Regions from separate parts of the Paenibacillus provencensis genome, predicted to be linked through region 2. Evidence: predicted binding sites of a transcription regulator. Region 2 holds the regulator's gene; the other holds the start of a gene.
What was found. The regulator LexA, encoded in region 2, represses DNA repair genes until DNA is damaged. The targets are predictions, from matches to a motif close to CGAACATATGTTCG.
Positions count from the first base shown of each region.

Region 1 (6,234 bases), 1.4 Mb from region 2:
TGTTTCTTCCTGAGTTCATCCACCAGTTCATCTGCTTTGCGGAAGGGACAATCCAGTGGCGGCAAAAAGGTACGGCCTTGGAGATTAACGATCGCTAGTTCTTTGCCGTTTGCCTTAATTACCGCGTGACCGTTGCCTGGAGTCGTGTTATCCGGGAAATTAGCCGGCCGAATCAAACGTGGCTCATTCTCAATGAACTCGAAGATATCCCGATTATCCCATGTGTGATTTCCCATGGTAATGCCGTGAATTCCCCAATCGAAAAATTGTCTGGCAATCGCTTGTGTAATACCGCGGCCAGACGCTGCATTCTCACCATTGGCAATAATGATGTGAGGATTATATTTCGATTTCAAATAAGGTAAATTCTCTTTCACTGCTGTACGACCAACGCTGCCTACAATGTCACCTATGAATAAAACCTTAATGTGCGTTGCCTCCTTATTAACCCAATTAATGAATCAAGAATCATCTATGAATTAGAAAAGTGGCCGTTATCCGGCCACTTTCTTACGTTCATTCTTATTTCAGGATTATGCATATGCAAAATCCTTATTTAGCATATTCCACTGCACGCGTTTCTCTAAGTACCGTAACCTTGATGTGTCCAGGGTAATCCAGCTCATTCTCGATCATTTTGGAAATATCTCGAGCTAAGCGGAACGACTCTGCATCATCAATTTTGTCTGGTTGTACCATAACACGAATCTCACGCCCCGCTTGAATCGCATACGATTTCTCAACACCTTCAAACGATTCCGAGATCGCTTCGAGCTTCTCCAGTCGCTTGATGTAGGTTTCGAGCGTTTCACGACGTGCACCTGGTCTTGCTGCAGATAGAGCGTCCGCTGCACCCACCAGCATCGCAATCACTGAAGTTGCTTCCGCATCTCCATGGTGAGAGGCAATACTGTTGATCACAACCGGATGTTCTTTGTATTTCTTCGCCAGCTCCACACCAATTTCCACGTGTGAGCCTTCCACCTCGTGATCCAGTGCTTTACCAATATCATGAAGGAGCCCGGCACGTTTGGCAAGCACGATGTCTTCGCCAAGCTCTCCAGCCATAAGCCCTGTTAAATATGCGACTTCCATCGAATGCTTCAGTACGTTCTGTCCATAACTTGTACGGAATTTCAAACGGCCCAAAATTTTGATCAGATCCGGATGAAGACCATGCACTCCAACTTCGAATGTAGCTTGTTCTCCATACTCACGAATACGTTCATCCACCTCTTTGCGAGACTTCTCAACCATCTCTTCAATTCGAGCTGGATGAATACGGCCATCAGCCACCAATTTCTCCAAGGCAGTGCGGGCAATCTCACGGCGAATCGGATCGAATCCGGACAGTATAACAGCTTCCGGTGTATCATCGATAATGAGGTCAATTCCAGTAAGGGTTTCAAGAGCACGGATATTACGGCCTTCACGACCAATAATACGGCCCTTCATTTCTTCGTTAGGCAGAGTTACAACAGAAACCGTTGTTTCCGCAACATGGTCCGCTGCACAACGCTGAATCGCCAAGGTAATAATTTCACGAGATTTCTTGTCAGCTTCTTCCTTCGCCTGCTGTTCAATCTCTTTAATCATCTGAGCTGTTTCCAGTCGAACCTCTTGCTCTACGTTAGACAAGATGATGCTTCTCGCATCCTCCATCGTCAGATTGGAAATTCGTTCAAGCTCAGCAACCTGACTCTTGTAGATCATTTCAATTTGTTGCTGTGTTTCATCAATACGTTTCTCTTTGTTGGCCACTTGTTCTTCTTTGCGTTCCAAGGACTCCAATTTTTTATCCAGCGACTCTTCCTTTTGCAACAATCGTCTTTCTTGTCGTTGAACTTCATTTCGACGCTCACGAATGTCTTTTTCAGCTTCGGTACGTACACGATGGACTTCGTCCTTTGCTTCAAGTACCGTTTCTTTCTTCAGCGCCTCTGCGTCCTTTCTCGCGTTCTCTACGATTTGGACAGCAGCTTCTTCAGCGCTAGAAATTTTAGCCTCAGCTAAAGATTTGCGAATAAAATATCCGGCAAGGAACCCAATAACCCCAGTAGCTAAAGCGGCAACAACGAGAATCAAGATGTCTACACCACCCATTATGTTCACCTCCTCGTTGATTCCTCCAAGGGATTTATCCTTGGGATATTTGCAATTGTTGTGTTCGAATCTTACACATTTTACAAAAAAAATGGAAACGGTCGCAATCACCGTCTTCTTGTTGTACACACAGTGCATGTACATATTACCATCGACAAAGGATGGTCTTACATCATTAAACATGAGGACCATACGAAGGTCGAACAAGAAATTTTTTTGGAAGGAAAAAATACTTATTCGTGTATGGACTCATGTACATTTTAGTATTCGTGTTAAGAAATTGTCAAGAGAATGCGCTTTTTATGGTATGGACTGTCCTAGTCCATCATTTCTTCTTCATCCACTTCACCGGCATGCTCATCCGCATACTGGGTTTGAAGCTGTCCGATAACCTTCCTCGTCACCTCTCCAGAATATCCACGACGCATTAAGAATGGATAGGTTTTACGCTTCTTCTCGAGCATGTCACCTTTAACCTGGTCCCACTTTTTGCGTCCAGCAGTCATCGCGCTGTCCCATTCTTCTTCTACACTGACTTCACCAAGAGCAAGCTGAATATGATCTTTAGCGATTCCTTTTTGCCGGAGCTCCTGTCCTACCCACAGTTTCCCCTTTCGATGATTGGAAATACGCTGTCTAGCCCATTCTTTTGCATAGAATTCGTCATCGATCAGCCTTTCTCGCTCTAGTCTTAATAGTACATCTTCAATAATTGAATCCATATATTCCTTTTGCTTTAGCTTCTGTGTCATCTCGTGCCTTGTTCGCGGTTTCCGCTCGAGGAATTTTAGACTTTGCACATAAGCTCGCTGCTTCTCATCAGCTATAACAATTTCTTCAAGCTCCGTTTTATGAAATGAATTCCCTTTAATCATCCGGTATTTAATCATCACGTCTTCCAGTACAGACAGCTCATACTTTCCAAATGATATCATATACCTCGCTTCACGCCCTCGCAGCTTCTCTACACGAGTTATTTCCAGTGATTCATTAGGAAAATGGGAGACACCCCGCTCTATGTCCTGGTTCATATCCTGCTCGTAATTGTCGTTCATCCTGTGTCTCTCACTTCCTCATAACTAAATTTGTAGTGCAGCTGTAAAACTAGACAAAAAACCGCAGATCAAGTGAGCTGCGGTTTACAGAAAATCTAAATCAAAAGAACACTATATAACCGACATCAGCGGTTGATTGCATTGCAGATTCAATTCAATACTTGACTCGTCATTGCACGACCTAAGCCTCACAATATCGAGAACAATAATCAAATCAAACATTTATTCTATTTCAAACAATTCCTGTTCTTCTTCAGCTTCCTTCGCTTTATCAACGTCAGACTGAGCTGGAACGGTGGTTGTCAAATTACTTGCTTCACGCACTTTCAACTCAATCGTTTGTGTAAGCTCAGGATTCTCCTTCAAGAACTGCTTCGAATTCTCACGGCCTTGACCTAAGCGATCACCGTTATAGGAATACCAAGCACCGCTCTTGTCCACGATGTTGTATTCTGTAGCGATGTCGAGCAGACTTCCTTCTCTGGAAATCCCTTCACCATACATAATATCAACTTCTGCTTGCTTAAATGGAGGAGCAACCTTATTCTTCACAACCTTAATCCGAGTTCGGTTCCCGACAACATCGTTCCCCATCTTGATGCTCTCTACACGGCGTACGTCAAGACGTACAGTTGAATAGAATTTAAGCGCACGGCCACCAGGAGTTGTCTCTGGGTTACCAAACATGATGCCGACCTTCTCGCGAAGCTGGTTAATAAAGATCGCAATTGTCTTCGATTTGCTAATCGCACCAGACAGCTTACGAAGAGCTTGGGACATCAGACGCGCTTGAAGACCAACGTGGGAATCACCCATATCGCCTTCGATCTCTGCCTTCGGCACGAGTGCAGCTACAGAGTCGATAATAACGATATCAACCGCACCACTGCGTACGAGCGCCTCTGCAATCTCTAGTCCTTGCTCACCTGTATCCGGCTGGGACAATAGCAATTCATCAATATTAACGCCTAACTTTCTAGCATATTGTGGATCAAGAGCATGCTCTGCATCGATAAATGCTGCTTGTCCACCTTGCTTCTGTACTTCAGCAATAGCGTGAAGTGCTACGGTTGTTTTACCAGAAGATTCAGGTCCATATATTTCGATAATCCGGCCTCTAGGGAAACCACCGGTTCCTAATGCAATGTCCAAAGCAATTGATCCACTGGGTACAATTTCGACTTGCATGTGAGTTGATTCACCCAGTTTCATAATTGAACCTTTACCAAATTGCTTCTCTATTTGACGGAGCGCCATATCCAGCGCAGCACGACGATCTGACAATAAACTCACATCCTTCTTTATTTATAACTCTATGATACTCTCTTTGTGTTCGTTTGCCAAGCATTTTTTGAGAACATACATTCGTTTTTTTGAGGAGCGGGGCGCCCGCCGGTCTCTCTCTAACTTTCAAATTCAAAATAAAAGAATAAAAAAGGAAGAACCAGCGCAAATCAAGTTCGCTTCGGTTCTTCCGATATATACAGTATACTGATTCCAGCGCTGGTCGTCAAACCGTTATATCACAGTCCGGATAAGCGTCAGGCCAGCTTCTCGTTCTCGACAAGCTTGCGCCATAAGCGATACAGCAGGGTTTTGGCTGAACGAATACGGATCGTCTCCCGGTTGCCGCTTAAGTTAAGTTCGTAAATCTCTGTTTCCCCTTCACGCTCCGCAATGCCGATATATACAAGGCCGACCTTCTTGCGCTCTGAATAGCCAGGTCCAGCTACCCCCGTAACAGCCAGGCCATAATCAGCATCCGTAATCATCCGGACCTGTTCTGCCAGCACTTTGGCTACTTCAGGACTGACCGCTCCAGGAGCATCTTCCCCTTCGAGATAAGCATGGGGAACGTTCAACAGTTTCTCCTTCATTTCATTTGTATAGCACACGATCCCGCCACGAAGCATCGTTCCGCTTCCCGGTATGGATGTCAGAAGTTCCATGAGCAGGCCTCCTGTACAGCTCTCTGCAGCCCCCAAGGTCAACTCACGGTCCGCCATCATCTCTACGATGACATGCTCAATAGGAATGTCATGGCTTGCATACAAATGTTCCGGTAACCGCTGTTGAATTTGCAATTCAAGCTCATTCAGTTTGACCATGGCCTCACTTTCGCTCCCGGCTTTGGTAGAGATTCGAACCGTCACTTCGCCTTCTCCAGCATAAGGAGCAATCGTCGGATCTGTCTGTGCCGAAATAAGATCCTTCAGCTTATCCTCCAGCATAGATTCACCGATACCCGCAAACTTCAGCATTTTAGAGTAGATCGGCATCTCACCGGTAAGCGCATGCTGCTGAAGCCATGGTACAGCTTGGTTTATAAACATAGGCTTTAACTCTTTAGGAGGTCCGGGCAAAATAATATAATATTTGTCATCTTGGAAAATCGCGTTACCAAGAGCAAGCCCTGTCTCGTTCGTAAGCGGAGTTGCTCCTTCTATTAATGTCGCTTGACGTTTGTTGTTCTCGGTCATAATGGTTCCACGGCTCGTAAACATTTGCTCAATCTTATCCAGAGACCGCTGTTCGATATGAAGCTCTCTGCCCAGCAATTCAGCTACAACATCCTTTGTAATATCATCCTGGGTCGGTCCAATTCCACCCGAAAAAATAATGATATCAGCCCGGCTTCGTGCGGTCTCTATCGATTGCTTCATCCGCAGTGCATTATCACCAACAACCGTTTGAAAATAAACATCAATACCGATCGCGGCAAGCTCTTTTGATAAAAATTGTGCGTTCGTATTTACAATTTGTCCAAGCAACAGCTCTGTGCCTACTGCAATAATTTCTGCTTTCATGACGATGCCTCCATTTCCTCTGTGTCAAATAGCTTCTATATTAGAAGAAGTTTCTTGGATTCATAAATATAACTTTTAAAAAAAGCAATAGGATCACCTATTGCTTTTACTTAGAGTCCTTCATTTTTTCACGCTTTGGATTGTGTCAACAAATGCTTGTTCTTCACGAAATAATCAATACCTGAGTAGATCGTAACCAAAGTAGCCAGCCATATTAATATGGTATCCATCGGTATTCCGATAAAAGCAAACGGAAAATTGTTCAGAAG
Region 1 is NZ_JBHTKX010000001.1:2,079,511-2,085,744, forward strand. It holds gene ACFQ3J_RS09945 (TIGR00282 family metallophosphoesterase) at 1-428, opposite strand, end outside; gene rny (ribonuclease Y) at 553-2,103, opposite strand; gene ACFQ3J_RS09955 (regulatory protein RecX) at 2,421-3,158, opposite strand; gene recA (recombinase RecA) at 3,381-4,442, opposite strand; gene ACFQ3J_RS09965 (competence/damage-inducible protein A) at 4,700-5,965, opposite strand; gene pgsA (CDP-diacylglycerol--glycerol-3-phosphate 3-phosphatidyltransferase) at 6,094-6,234, opposite strand, start outside.
Region 1: recA (recombinase RecA) is a predicted target of LexA. The motif match lies at 4,513-4,526, and genes of this name have one in related genera.

Region 2 (6,234 bases):
TAAGAAGGGTTTCAAGATCTTCAGCTTCCTCCCTTAACTCTGTGTAAAAAGAAAACCGCCGCTGCTCTGCAGCAGATGCGGTTACATGGAAGATTATAACATTTTTTTGATTTCAGATAAATGCTTAATTTCTACGTCAGGAGCGTAAGCTTCCTCGTTCAGCTTATTATTTCGGTTAATCCAAACCGCTCTGATTCCTGCTGCAAGGGCTCCCTTAATGTCAGTGGTCAGCTTATCACCAACCATCAGTGCTTCATTTGGAGATACATCCAGCAAATCCAGAGCATGCTTGAAGATTGAAGGATCCGGCTTCCCTTTGCCAAATGTACCTGAGATTACGATGTGGTCAAAGAAAGGAACAAGATCAGGAACCCCATCTAGCTTCTCTTGCTGCAGAGAAGGACAACCATTTGTCAGTAATAGAAGCTTCACCTTACCTTGCAATTCAGCTAGTGTCTCAATTGTTTCATCGTACATGTAGGGACGGCTTCGGCGCTCTTTACCGAAATGTTCTGCAAGTTCCGCTCCGAGTGACGGCTGATCAATACCTAGAGCAAGAAGACCCTTGGTCCAAGCATCTCGGCGGTACGCAGGAGCAATCTGTTCGAGCTGCTTAAATTCAGCCCTGTCACTCCCGTTAAAATTAGCCCATAATCCTTCAAAAGGGTTAATGCCAATCATTTTTGTAAAAGCAAACGTTTCATACGATTCATACAGCTTCCTTGCTTCATTGCGAACAGAAGTCTCCAGCTCATGAGGATCAACTCCTGTTTGATTTGATGCAATTAGACATGTTTCATAAAAAGCTTCCTCTACACTCCGTTCATCCCATAAGAGTGTATCATCCAAATCGAATAGCACTGCTTTGATTGACATACTTCTCTCTCTCCCCCGAATGTATGGTATCGTATGTTAGACTTCTTACTTTACTCTCTTATCTTCGACAGGTATTTGATGATTTTGGGCAAACTGTACAAGTCGTGCTCCCATCGCTTCTACATCATATAGGTTAAGCAATTTGCTGAACACCCAAGGACCACCTTTACCATTGCGCTCAACAATGACAGATCCCTTTTCCAACACAATTTTCTTAATATCCTCTACACCCATGGAACGTTCTCTGCTTAGCTTAATCGTCTTGATACGCTTCTTGCCGACTTTCAGATAAGGTCGACGCATAAAATACATTATTGCCAGTCCAAGATAAAGCGCGAATACGACCCAGTCAAATGTACCTACTCCATCTGTCGTCAAACCACTAAGGGTCAGGAACATAAATGAAAGCACAACAAGTACAAATGGGAACAAAAAGGCTCTTCCTTTAAACACATCTTCTTGTTCAACACCAGATCCGATGGATGGCTGGCCTCTCTTTCTACGATCTTTATTAATTTTCTGCTGGTTTTTCTTTACCGATCTTTCAAATGAACTCGCCATGAGTATCCTCCTTCAATCTATAACAAAAGCATTAACCTATTTAATAAATCATTTTCCTTTTGAATAAGTGTCGCCGCTTACATCATCCACAATTTCAATGGATTCCAGCTGCTGACGGAAGTTGCTGCGGATGTTGTTCAAATAGATCTCTCTAAGCTCAGCCCGTTCAGCCAATTCTTCTTCAGTAAGCCCGGATTCCTTCTGCTTGCGTGCAAGCTCATTAATCCTCGCAACTAGACGTTCAATATCCAACTGTTGTTCCCCTCCAAAATGCATAGTCTCTTTAACTTTGACATGATTAGAAAGGGTTGTCAAGGTAAATACCTGTATAGCCTGTATTTAATACAGAACAGAAAAAAGACGCAGATCAAGCCGCGTCCTCAGCATGTTAAATAATATGAATGAATTATACATATCAATCAAAATAAGGGAGATTCAGCATCTGGCCCACTTGTATGTCGCTGCTTGATAACCCATTAATTCGCTGAATTTGATTCACATAATCTCTTATATCCATACCTTCTGGTTTGTATTCTGTGCCGATTGCCCATAAGGTATCGCCCGGATTTACAACAACCTTCTCATATGTCATCTCTTGTCCCGCATCTGCAAAAACAGTCATGAACCCAGTCAAGCTCAGAAACAGAATCGCCACGATCAATATCAAGCGGATTGTTCTCTGTTTGTTCTTCTTCATTATAATATGTATCGTTTCACCCAAGGTATTGTTAGTCGATTCATCTGTTCTAGGATGTATGCTGTTATAAGTGCTGTATCTAAGCATTATTCCAACCTCCAAACGTTTGTTCTCATTTCTTATAAACTCACTATAACACGAACATGTGTTTTGGGCAATAGTTTTTGAGAACAATTGTTCTGCATTTTTTTAGAACTAATGTTTGTACGAACGGAGGTTCTATGCTATAATTTTCCCAAACGTTATTATGTGGAGTTGATACGGTATGTCGAAGGTATCCAGCAGACAGTTAGCCATTCTGGAGTTTATACGCAATGAAGTCCGATTGAAAGGATATCCTCCGTCCGTAAGAGAGATTGGTGAAGCTGTTGGCCTAGCCTCCAGTTCAACCGTTCACGGACACCTGGATCGTCTGGAGAAGAAGGGGTTAATTCGTAGAGACCCTACCAAGCCACGGGCTATTGAATTGCTCGGTCAAGATGATGATGATAATGTAGTTCAATTTACTCAGACGGTTGCTCGCGTCCCTGTAGTGGGTAAAGTTACTGCAGGTATTCCGATCACAGCTACAGAGAATATTGAAGATTATTTCCCACTGCCGATGCAGTATGTTGGTGATGAGAAAGTGTTTATGTTGTCCGTTGTCGGAGATAGTATGATTGAAGCGGGAATTTCGAATGGTGACTATGTCATCGTCCGCCAGCAGCAAACTGCGAATAACGGAGATATCGTCGTCGCGATGACTGAAGATGACGAAGCTACCGTTAAGACTTTCTATAAAGAGAAAGACCATATTCGCCTGCAGCCAGAGAATCCTACATATGAACCTCTCCGGCTTACGAAAGTAACAATTCTAGGTAAGGTCATAGGCTTGTTCCGTGACTTCCTTCATTAATTAGCCATTTTTTTATTTTTTGTATAGTAAGTAATAAGCAGAGATCTTCGCGAGAAGACCTCTGCTTTTTTGTAGTCAACTGACTTATATTTTGTTGCAACAATCTCTTACTCAACTGAGGTTTGTATCCTGTTTCGGGGCACGTTGGTATAAAGAGAGTGCCTTACCTGCAGATAAACTGGTAAGCACTCTTTCGAACTTAGAACTTAGAACTTAGACTCTAATTATGTAATCTGGCCTTTATTTTAAACCCTAACTTAATTTGCATACTTAAACATACAGACTTCGCGCACATAATGTCCTCCTTTTACTTTAACGCTTAACTCTGTTATATCCTTCAATCGCACAACTACAAACAAGCTCCTTATCAATAAACACCAAGATAGGGTCTTCTCTATCTTTGCGGTATAAAGAAGGACGTAAGAATTCAGCGATTGCATAAACCGTTGCTGTCCCCTGTAGAAAAGCCTTTTTCGTTTTAGTTAGAATTTTACCACGTTATGCAATATCAAATTGCAAGAGAGCCCACTATTTAAAACTATTCGTATGGTCGATACTTTTCACGTAATTCCCAGCTTCCTTTTTTCTCGCTTCAACATATGATTTAAGGAAGAGACAAACTGACCCAGATTCCTTAATCGGCAAAAGCTTTTGACGCTTCATCAAGGAAGAAAGATTCTGTTTTGAACCTCCAAGCATTTCCACTGCTTCAGCCGATGTCAGCACATTTTCGTTAATAATACGGATCAGTTTCATCCCGTTCCATCAAATCACCCCATAATTAATATTACGATTGTACAATGCTGAATCCAATGAAAGTAAGCTAATTATCAAAGTTGCTTTAGTTTTTTTTGACATACTCATGATTAACATGCCCTTTTCGCGGTATGCTATAAATTGAAGAGAAAGATTAAGGAACTCACACGGTCGGTCGTTGAGATTAACTGACCGTGTGGCTCTCAAGTCCTACCTATCGTTAAAGGGCTACGAGGAGGTTGACTATTGCGGTGGCTAAGCTGACCAAGGCCGTGAGAAGCGTAACCCGCTATTTCCGAGATAATAGATGATGAAATAGAAATGAAGACCTGTCCAAGAAAATAGGGCTTTTCCATAGTCAGTAATCTTCTTTTGTGCATTATTTTGCAAAACTATATGGATATATATTCCTATATCTGTTAGACTATGTTTTGTTTGGAATTGATACTTTAGGAGGGTATATCTACATGTGGGCAGTTATAGGCTTGTTTAGTTTTGTAGGATTTATTATTTACCTAGTGTTAGGCTTGATTTCGGTTGCCAAAAAGAATGGATTTGCTAAGAAAAGATTCTTAACTTGCTTGGTGCTTTTCATAATAGTAGTTGTTGCGGTATCTGCAGATCCAAGCACTCAAACCGAGACAGCTGAATCAGATGAAACATCTACTGAAGTCGTAGAAACAAATGTTACGACAGCGTCTTCAAACGCTCCTACTGAAGAAGCAGAAGAACCAGACGAACAAGAGAAGGCCGCACAAGAGGCTGAAGCAAATGCTGCTGAAGATACAGCTAAAAAGGAAGCAGAAGCAAAAGCTACTGAAGAAGCAGCCAAAAAAGAAGCAGCGGCAAAAGAGGAAAGTATACCTAGAGAACATAAAGCGGCATTAATAAAAGCGGAATCATACGCAGAAACTATGAATATGTCAAAGGCAGGAATTTACGATCAGTTGACTTCTGAATATGGAGAAAACTTCCCAGAAGAAGCCGCTCGATATGCTATTGATAACATTGTATTTGATTGGAAAGAAAATGCATTAAAAAAGGCACAAACATATGCAGAAACTATGAGTATGTCAAATTCGGCTATTTATGATCAATTGATTTCAGAATACGGGGAAAAATTCACCGAGGAAGAAGCACAATACGCTATTGATAATTTAGAATAAGAACGAAGATATTATATATTCAAAATAATTAAAAAGAGGATGAATTAGAAATAAAGCCCTGTCCATGAGAACAGGGCTCTTTCATTTAGTCAGCTGCTTCGATCTTTGATAGTCTTTGTCTTTAATCAAATTTAGCAATATCTTCCGAATTGTTCGCGATTAAAGTCAAAAGCGAATTTACTGGTAATAGCCATTCATGCTTTGCAACACACATGCAGTACTCCTTTTTAAAGCTGGTGCTGAGATACGTACAAGAAAGAATAGGTCATCATAGCATCAGTATTACTTTAGATGTGTATGCTCATAATCCTACAATATGCTCCCATAAAGAAAAACCCTTGAGCTCTTAGAGCGCCAAGGGTTTCCGGTTTTAGTAAAGCGTCAAATATTGATCGCGTTCCCATTGATGTACTTGTGTACGATACATGTCCCACTCGATCTCTTTCAGCTCATAGAAGTGAGCCAGCGCATGATCACCAAGCGCCTCAGTAATAACTTCGCTGCGGATCAGCTCATGCAATGCTTCCTTCAGGTCGGCTGGGAGTGAAGGAATACCTTCTTCAATACGCTCTTCTTCGGACATGATGTAAATATTGCGGTCAATCGGAGCAGGAAGACTCAGCTCACGGTTAATTCCGTCCAGTCCGGCTTTGAGCATCACAGCCAGTGCCAGATATGGATTCGCAGCAGGGTCCGGATTACGTACTTCTACACGAGTACTTAGCCCACGGGAAGCCGGAATACGGATCATCGGACTACGGTTACTTGCAGACCATGCAACATAGCAAGGCGCTTCATAACCAGGAACCAAACGTTTGTAAGAGTTCACTGTCGGATTCGTAATTGCCGCCATAGCGCGTGCATGCTTGAGAATACCAGCCATGTATTGGCGTGCTGTTTTGCTGAGACCCAAAGTATCGGATCCATCATAGAATGTATTCACATTGTCTTTGAATAGAGATTGGTGACAGTGCATGCCTGAACCATTCATACCGAAGAGCGGCTTAGGCATAAAGGTCGCATGCAGTCCATGCTGACGAGCAATCGTTTTGACAACCAGTTTAAATGTCTGGATCTGGTCAGCAGCCTTGATTGCGTCTGCATATTTAAAGTCAATTTCATGCTGCCCTGGAGCAACCTCATGGTGAGAGGCTTCAATCTCGAAGCCCATTTCCTCGAGCGTCAGTACGATCTCACGACGGCAGTTCTCTCCAAGATCCGTTGGAGCAAGGTCAAAATAACCACCTTGGTCGTTCAGTTCTTCCGTTGGGTTACCATTGGCA
Region 2 is NZ_JBHTKX010000001.1:654,345-660,578, reverse strand. It holds gene ACFQ3J_RS03280 (FixH family protein) at 1-15, opposite strand, end outside; gene ACFQ3J_RS03275 (HAD family hydrolase) at 94-876, opposite strand; gene ACFQ3J_RS03270 (hypothetical protein) at 922-1,437, opposite strand; gene ACFQ3J_RS03265 (DUF896 domain-containing protein) at 1,486-1,689, opposite strand; gene ACFQ3J_RS03260 (LysM peptidoglycan-binding domain-containing protein) at 1,853-2,221, opposite strand; gene lexA (transcriptional repressor LexA) at 2,400-3,029, shown strand; gene ACFQ3J_RS03250 (DNA-binding protein) at 3,558-3,785, opposite strand; gene ACFQ3J_RS03245 (Ltp family lipoprotein) at 4,253-4,951, shown strand; gene glnA (type I glutamate--ammonia ligase) at 5,322-6,234, opposite strand, start outside.